Regions from separate parts of the Erythrobacter aureus genome, predicted to be linked through region 2. Evidence: riboswitches for the same ligand, from Rfam matches in the RefSeq annotation. Region 2 holds a riboswitch; the other holds the start of a gene.

Region 1 (4,413 bases), 760 kb from region 2:
TGTCGAGCACGCCGGCCATGCCGACGACCTTGTTGTGCGGCAGGCCGGAAAATTCGCGCAGCGCCCACACCATCGCGTCGAGCGGGTTGGTGATGCAGATCACGAAAGCGTCGGGGCAGTTGTTCTTGATGCCTTCGCCGACCGACTTTATCACCTTGAGGTTGATGCCGAGCAGGTCGTCGCGGCTCATGCCGGGCTTGCGCGGCACGCCAGCGGTGACGATGACCACGTCGGCACCGGCAATGTCGGCATAGTCATTGGTGCCGGTGATCTTGGCGTCAAAGCCTTCGATCGGGCCGCATTGCGACAGATCGAGCGCCTTACCCTGCGGCATGCCTTCGGCGATGTCGAACAGGACGATGTCGCCCATTTCCTTCTTCGCCGCGAGGTGGGCGAGGGTGCCTCCGATCATACCGGAGCCGATGAGGGCGATCTTCTTGCGTGCCATGGAGGGTAGCGTCCTTGTTCCTGCCGTGCGGGACAATGATGATGCCCGGACCATAATTGGGGCCGCGCTTCATGTGTCCCGCAAAGGAAGCACGGCACCCGGTCGATTGCGAGTGCGGCCTAGGCCCGTGAGGACGGGATTGCAACCAGCAATAAGTATAGGCTGCGAACTATCTTTGCAAATAGTTCGCAATTGCAATAAGGGCGGAGTTTTGGCAGTGCTTCCTGTCTTGACGCTTGGTGTCCGGCAAGGTTCCTGCCGCGTCGGTCGGCAGGGCTCGATCCGGTGGAAACCGGCCGAAGGCGCGATTGCCGCGTGGCCGCCCGGAATGCGGACGGGCAAGGCAACGCCGGGGATCAGCGCGCCAGCAGGGTCTCGATCGCGATCCTATCTTCCAATTGCCTGGCTAGCCGCCGGTCGAGTGTGCGGCATACGCCCAGCCACCAGTCATAGGCTTCGCGGTCGCCGTCGGAATACGCCTGTTCCGCCTGCTGGCGCGCAGCCTCGGCCGCTCCCAGCCCGTGTTCGGCGAAATGCCGTAGCGCGGCTCGCATCATATGGTCGAAGTTCGATTTGCGCGCCAGGATATGGGCGATGTCGCCATTGTCGTTGGCAGCGCGTGCATGCGCCTTTTTGGCCAGCGCGCGGGCAATCGGCGAGTGTGCGGTGGAACGGGCGGCGGCGAAATGTAGGGGCATTGCCTCTGACCTCGTGAAGCGACTGGGCTGACTGCAGTGCCCTAGCTGGTCGACACTAAGCATCGGTTCCGCGACATGGTTGTCCGAGTGTAAACGCCGTTCACCCTCCCCCCGCAGAATGTCATTTCTTGCCGGGTTCGGCGATCCATTTGCCCGAATTGGCGTATTCATCGCGCACGCGCCCCGATTGCGGCAGCGTATCCTCGTGCTCCGAAGGCGTGGTAGCCGCGCCTACGGGTGTGGCGGCGGGCCGCGCATCGAGGGCGATTGCGGCGTTCGAGGGCGGGGAGGGGCGAACCGGGCCGGGCACTTCGGCCTGCGCGCGCCGCACATTGGGCGCGGCCAGCGGTTCGCTGCCGGCATAGGTGTCGGTAAAGGCACCCGCCGTTCCCGCGCCGCCTTTCCAGCGATAGAAGCGGTGGGTGCCGATCGCGCCGATGAAATCGAGGCTGGCCGCCCAATAGGGGTTTACATAATCGGTGTGGTAATGGGTCGCGAGCCCCACAGGTTTGTAGACCTCGCCCGCCAGCGCACCCAGCGCGATCGATTGCGCCACCGCCCAGGCTCTGCGCGAAGGCTTGCGCTGCAGCGATCCGTCGCAGGTAAAGCTGAACTGGCACCCGGTCGTCCGCTCCGACCCCTGAAATACCACGCCGCATATGCTGGCTGGATAGGCCGGATGGGCAACCCGGTTGAGCACCACTTGTGCCACTGCCTGCTGGCCCCCGAAACTCTCGCTTGCCGCTTCGTAATAGACCGCCATCGATAGGCATTGCAGCGCGCGGGCCTTGTCGAGACCGCTGCCGGCCTGGCGGAAGGCCTGCGCGGCCGCCCCCGCACCGTGACTGTCCGCGAACTCGACGGTTTCGAGTTGCCCCTCCGCCTCCCGCAGATCGGAAAGATCGGTGGCGAGGCGCGGCGCATCCTCGAGATAGTAGAAAGCGGATCCGGGGAAGCTTTCTCCCGCCGTCTCGAACGGCATCGGGGTAAGCGCGACACGTTCTTCGGCCAATCCCAGAGCCTGCTTGAAGTCCGACCACTGACCCTGTGCGGCCACTGTGGGCAGGGCGATGGCCGCTGCCAGAATACCGCCGCGTGCCAGCAATTGGTGCCGCTTGCGGCGCTTTTCGGTGAGGCGAGACACGCGAGAGGACGGCGCGCGGCTGGCGCGCCTTGCCGATCCGGCCTCCCTTTCGCGTGCGGTCAAAGCGTTTCCTTTCATCAGCCCCGTAACATAGCCTAATTGCAGCCGATTCAACAGTTTCGCGTGCGGTCCATCCCGGTTTGGGACCATCGCCCCCGGCTTCGGGCCTGGCGATACATGCGGGTTGTTCGGCACCTTAGCACCGCAATGCTTAACGAAGACCGATCTTGTGCAATGCAAAATCGCAGGCTAATCGGGCCGCCGAGTCACGGGTTGGCCTGTTTGCACAGGCCCGAAGAGGGAAGAAGGTGACCCAAGGCCGCCGTAAGGCGGAACGGGAAATCCTTCGCTGCCCCCGCAACTGTGACCGGGGAGCGATCCCGCCATATGCCACTGTCCTGAGCTAGTCGAAGGGCGGGAAGGCGGCGGGAGAGTGTCGATCCGGGAGCCAGGAGACCTGCCCTTGACCGTCGTTCGGCCACGGGCGGGGTGTACCGGTGGCAAACGCGGAAAGGCGCAATTCCGCCCTTTCCCGTCATGGACGGCACTTCGTCTATGATGGGAGTTCTTGTGCGTAAATTCTTCTTTTTCTTGACTGTTTCCTCGATTTCCGTGGCCGCTCAGGCGCAAGACGGTGCCGTCCACCAATCCGACGTCGTCCTTGCGGATTCCGTCCGGCCCACGATTACTGTAACCGCCAACGGCCTGGGCACCGCTATCGCCAATACCGGGCAGGCCGTGACGATTATCGACCGCGAAGAGATCGATAGTGTTCAGGGGGCCGATGCCACCCGCGTCTTGCGCCGCACGCCTGGGCTATCGTTCAGCCGCAATGGCGGAAATGGCGGTTTTACCGGGGTCAATTTGCGCGGGGCGAATTCGCAGCAGGTCCTGGTACTGGTCGATGGCGTCCGGGTGGCCGATCCGGCCGCGCCCGGCGGCGGATTCGATTTCGGCAATCTCCTGCTCGGCACAGCGGGCAAATTCGATATTCTGCGCGGGTCCAACAGCACGATCTGGGGATCGGATGCCATTGGCGGGGTTGTCGATATCTCCACGCGGGGCGAGACCGGCTTCCTGGGCAATGCGGAATATGGCTCGCGCGACACGCTGTTCACCAGCGCGGCAGGCGGGATCGGCGGTGATGGATATTACGCTGGTCTGACCGGATCGTGGTATCGCACCGATGGTTTTTCGACCGCTGCATCGGGTACGGAGCGCGACGGCTTCGAACAGCTTGCCCTGGGCGGACAGGTCTTCGTCGATCTGGCCAGCAATCTCGAAGTCTTCGCCCATGCCAATTGGAGCGAGGGCGATCTCGATCTCGATGGTTTCCCGCCGCCGACCTTCGCGTTTTCCGACACGCTCGACACGCAGGAAACGCGCCGCCTCTGGGGCGATGTGGGTTTCGCCTATTACGGCAACGATCTCACGCTGAGGGGCTCCTACGGTCTGTCGGATACCGAGCGCGACAATCTCGATGCCGACGGCGCGACCACTTTCGCCTCCGATGGTCGCTCCGAAAGGCTCAGCCTGCGCGGCGAATACCGCGCCATCGGGCCTGTCACCGTCGCCTTCGGCGCGGAACAGGAATGGACCGACTATTCGGCCAGCTTCAGCCCCGATGGCGAGGCGGATATCTTCGGCGCCTATGTTCAGCTCGGCTTCGTGATGGGCCGGTTCGCGGCGCATATCGGATCGCGCGTAGACGATCATTCGCTGTTCGGCAGCAATGCGAGCTACGGGGCCGATGTCTCCTACGGCTTTGGCAGCGACTGGCGCCTGCGGGCAAGCCTGGGTGAAGGGTTCAAGGCCCCGACATTGTTTCAGTTGCTGTCGAATTACGGCAATACGGAGCTGCAACCCGAAGAAAGTACCAGTCTCGATATCGGATTGGAAAAGGGCAGCAGGGGCAAAGGTACGCACCTGGCACTTACCGCCTTTCGCCGAGACGGCGAGGATCTGATCGGGTTCGTATCCTGTTTCGGCATCACCGGCGGTATCTGCGCCGATCGGCCTTTCGGCACCTATGACAACACGGACCGCGCAAGAGCCCAGGGTATCGAAGCCGAGGCCGGTTTCGACATCGCGAGGGGGCTGCGTCTCTCGGCTGTCTATAGCTA
Region 2 (4,413 bases):
TCGTGGCGGCGTCACGATCGTCGCCCGCTACAATGGCGATGCGGTGGATGTTGCCTTTATCGACCCGTCTTTTGTTCCGGTGCGCGTCGCCTTGGACGATTACCTGCTCTTGAGTGTAAACATGCGGTACGCGTTGAGCGAAAGCGTCGAATTGTTCGGGAGGATCGAAAACGCGCTCGACGAAGAGTACGAAGACGTCTTCAGCTTCGCCACGCCGGGTCGCTCCGCCGTGATTGGGGCGCGGGCTCGGTTCTAGCGCATGTCTGACTGCCTGCCCGATCGCACTGCGGCCGGGCAGTCAGCTGCCCTGGTCGAAGGTCACGCGCGTATGGAACTCGCCATTCTCGCCGAAAGCGTCGATCCCGCGCGGCAGTTTAGCGACGCAATTCGCATCGAAGATGTCGCCGACAGACACGCTTTCGAGATCGTGTCGTACTGCGCTGATCGCGCATATCGCGCCGGATGCGGCCAGCTTAGCGAGCAGCAGCGCATAGTCCTGCTGCCAGAGCGGGAAAGACAGCTGCATGCCGGACGTTGCCGGGTGCTTTCGGAATGCTTCCTCCCGCCAGCTTCGGATATGCGTGAGATGAAGGTCGCCGAAACATAGCCCGGAGCAGCCCGGCACGAGAGCGAGCGCAGGCGCAACCTGGTCGAGATAGTCCGGCCCGGATTGAAGCGGCACTCCGATAAGAGGCAGGCCAAGATGCTCGGCTTGCGCGACCACTTCGGCGATCGCCATTTCCTGATGCGCGATGATCCGGCTGCGCGCATCGAAAGTGGTCAGGAGAACGATCGGCGTGTCGGCCTCCGCTGCCAGGGTCAGATAGGCCAGATAGCTGTCTTTCCCACCGCTCCAGAACAGGATACGCGCAGCGGGGTCGGCCGCAGGACGCGTCCGTGTCAACCACGCCGCCTGCTGGATGCGGTCCGCGCGATCCTCCGTGCGCACCTGTTCATGGTCGAACGGGCAATGCCTGCATCCTACCCCGCAGCACCGTTCGCGCTTACGCAGGCCGATACGGGTGAAGACCTGATAGCCGGTTTCGGGATCGCGGTAGGTGTCTTCCCCGCGCGCACAGGCCTCTTCGTGCAGGGTCCAGTATCCTGGTTCAGGCAACCGCCATGAACTCCGTCACTGCATCCGACAGCATTTCCAGACTCGGTAGGAGCGCGGGGCTGGGTCGGCTGAAATGCAGATGGCCGTCGAGAAGGATGATGGGACAGCCGAGGGGGATGGTTTCATCGCGCGCGCGCATCTCATCGAAGCCGCAACATGCGACGATCACAAGGTCGGGATCGGCACCGGCAATCGTTTCCCATGTGGTCGCGAAAGAGCGATCACCCGCCCGGCCAAGCAGGTTCGTGATGCCGAGCAGATCGATCATATCGGGGATCCAGTGACCGGCGACGAAGGGCGGATCGAGCCAGTCGAGGAAGAGGATGCGCAGCCTGTTTGTCGCATGGCGACCACGAAAAGCGTCGAGAGTGCGGTCCCAGCGCTTCTTCAGGGCAGCAGCCTCGTCTTGCCGGTCGATCACATCCGCCACCTGATCGAAACAGTGCGGCACATCGGCCAGACGATGCGGGGAGAGATCGACTAGCCTCGGCTGGCTCGACAGGCCAAGCACTGCCTGTTGCACGTCGCCGGACGGAACCGCGCATACGTCGCATAGCGACTGGCTGATAACGACATCCGGCGCGAGCGCTTCCAGCGTCTCGATATCGAGTTCGTAGAGCGGCCTCGTCGCCGTCTTCACCTGCCGGTCGATTTCCGCCGACGAAGCACCCTTGTCGATCCAGGTTCTTGTCAGTTTGGGAAGATGATCCCAATCGCCCGAACAGCTATGGCTGACGCCGACCAGACTCTGGTCGGCGCCAAGTGCGACGACGATGTCAGTCGCGCTGGGGAGCAAGGATACGATGCGCATCGAGCTTCTCCAGCAGCGCGATCAGCCCGAAGGCCGCTCCGCCATAGATGACATTGGCGAGAATGCCTTTGAGCAGGAACGGCAGACCGGCGACATAACAGGCAAGCCAGCCCTCTGCCGTGTTCGGATAACAGCCCATCGCGATCGGCGTCAGGTTGGAAACCAGGTAGAAGACGACCGCGTTGACGACCGCGGCAACGCCAACGGACCGAACGCCTATCGATACGAGCGGCTTGCTTACCGACAGCGTTGCCAAACCATGGGCGAGATAGACGAAGCTCATAGCTAGGAGAGCGTAAAAGCCGCTCATCGCGTCCACGATAGCAACCGTCGCAAGAACGGGAATGCATGCGTAGCGTTTCGGGAGATAGGCGGCGGCGAGCATACCGACTGCCCCGACCGTCGAGACACCCATTACGTGCGGTAAAGCGTGTGAGGCGACGCCAGCGAGCGTCAAAGACGCCGCAAGCGCGCCATATTTGGCGTGCTGGTTCATGAAACCTGCTCCATCGACCGCCAATCCTCGAGCGGCTGCTTGAAAGGTTCGAGAGGCCGGTCTCCGGACTGACGAGTCTCGATCGGCAGCGCCTTCCCATCCATCGGACAGTGGCGTGCTGCTGCCGGTCACCCGATTACCGTTGCGAGGACAGTACCGGAATTGCACCGGTTTCCCGTTCGCCGTCTCGAATGCGCTCTTGCGAGCGACGCATGCTGCTAGCTCAATTTGCCGAATGATGGAACACAAACCTTGTTCAGATTGAAGTCTGCTGAAACTGCAATGACAGGTGTATGCGCGCGGAGAGAGCTCCTTCAGCTTTTGGGTAACCAATGAATAAGCCTGATTGTCCCACTTGGAGGGTCGGAAATCGACCGACAGCTTTCCGCATTTGCTGCCCAAAACCGGACCGTCACCTTCCGGCTCGAATTCCGCCGTTTGAGGGACGGTTGGCTGGTGCTTTGCTACGCGCCAAACCGTTTGACCGCAGCATTGTCACGACTTGACGCAAAGTCCAGTTGTCGGGGATATCGGCGGGGGTATTTTCACGAGGCGAATTCGGAATTAGTGAGCAGAATCAAATTCATACTTGTTCTCAATATGCTCCTCCTCCGCTACCAGGAAATAGCGTCCGTATAGGTTCGTATGCGTCCGCATGTGTTCGCCTGAAGCCGCGGCCTTGGGCGTGTTTCTCGTCCTCGTGGAATCAAGCGATGCCCCCCAACTGCGCGGTCGAGCCGGGGGGCTTTTCTCGCCTGTGCAATCGCTTGTTGAGGGCATGCCCCAACGGGGTCCTTCGCAGGGGTCCCAATTTACTGTTTGAGTTCGAGTCCCGCCTGAGGATCCGAGCAGAAGCGACCGAATTGGGGCAGGGGAGGACCCAGCCTTTTATCTCCTGAAATGACCGCTTCGCGGCCAAATCCAAGACCTTGGCTGCCGAGTTCCTGGGTCCTGAAAGCAGATAATATTGCTTGTCAGTCGGCCAGCATGGAATGAGCATTTTCGAGCTTGGTCAAATCTCTCGGCTCGACTTCTATCAGAGAGTTCGGGATTGAATGAGGTTCGACAAGCGTTCGGCTGTCCAATAGGCTGAGACGATGGATCAAATCACGTTCTCAGACTTCCTCAAGATCGATATTCGCTGCGGCAGCGTTCTTCGCGCCTAACCTTTTCCGGAAGCGCGCAAGCCCGCGCTCGAGCTGTAGGTCGATTTCGGCGGGAAGATCGGCGAACGCAAGAGCTCTCCGCAGATCACCGATCTTTACGCGCCGGGAGATATTGTCGGCCGACAGGTCATGGCCGTCGTGAATTTACTACCGCGCCAGATCGGCCCGTTCATGTCACAGGTGCTGGTGTTGGGCTTTACCGATGCCGAAGGGCGGATCGTGCTCGCCGCGCCCGATGGCGAAGTGTCCAATGGCGCGCTAATAGCCTAGGAGGCGAGAGAACCGAGCGCTTCTCTCAGCGGATCGAGCCAAGGCTCGAATGGCTTCCAGGCATTTTGCCCGCTGCGGTTGATGGGTTGGCGCACCTGTTCGCTGCTGGCCGTTCGAACCGCGCGCTCGCTCTTGTGAAAATCGAGGCAGGCTTCCTCGAACGGTAGTTCCAGATAGCCAAGCATCCGCCGGGTTTGTTCTTCGAGATCGTCGAGCACGTCTTCGTGCTGCACGCGCAGGACCTTGCCCGGTAGCACGCGGTCCCAATGGTCCATCAGGTCGACGTAATCGGCATAATAACGGCCAATCTCGGTCAGGCCGTAGGTGAACTCCTGGCCCTCCGCGAACAACTGCTTGAAGCTCGAAAAACAGCAGTCCATCGGATCGCGGCGGGCATCGATGATCTTGGCATTGGGCAGTATCAGGTGGATCAGCCCAATATGGCGGAAATTGTTCGGCATCTTGTCGATGAAAAATGGCGCGCCCTGCCGATGGATACGTGTGTCTTCGATGAATTTCTCACCGAAGCTGTCGATCTGCTCCGAGGTCAGCT

What was found. A riboswitch is a leader RNA that binds a small molecule or an ion and turns the genes downstream of it on or off. The one in region 2 is predicted to bind cobalamin.
Region 1: another riboswitch for cobalamin. It lies ahead of DVR09_RS11670 (TonB-dependent receptor plug domain-containing protein); the one in region 2 lies ahead of DVR09_RS08030 (DUF6580 family putative transport protein).

The regions. Positions count from the first base shown of each region.
Region 1 is NZ_CP031357.1:2,390,414-2,394,826, reverse strand. Features, by position in the region: gene mdh (malate dehydrogenase) at 1-448, opposite strand, end outside; gene DVR09_RS11680 (hypothetical protein) at 805-1,146, opposite strand; gene DVR09_RS11675 (cell wall hydrolase) at 1,268-2,353, opposite strand; cobalamin riboswitch at 2,544-2,769, shown strand; gene DVR09_RS11670 (TonB-dependent receptor plug domain-containing protein) at 2,846-4,413, shown strand, end outside.
Region 2 is NZ_CP031357.1:1,630,013-1,634,425, forward strand. Features, by position in the region: gene DVR09_RS08015 (TonB-dependent receptor plug domain-containing protein) at 1-256, shown strand, start outside; gene DVR09_RS08020 (Dph6-related ATP pyrophosphatase) at 299-1,117, opposite strand; gene DVR09_RS08025 (ABC transporter substrate-binding protein) at 1,110-1,928, opposite strand; gene DVR09_RS08030 (DUF6580 family putative transport protein) at 1,894-2,424, opposite strand; cobalamin riboswitch at 2,462-2,627, opposite strand; partial or broken gene DVR09_RS08035 (tRNA-binding protein) at 3,522-3,860, shown strand; partial or broken gene DVR09_RS08040 (sulfotransferase family protein) at 3,857-4,413, opposite strand, start outside.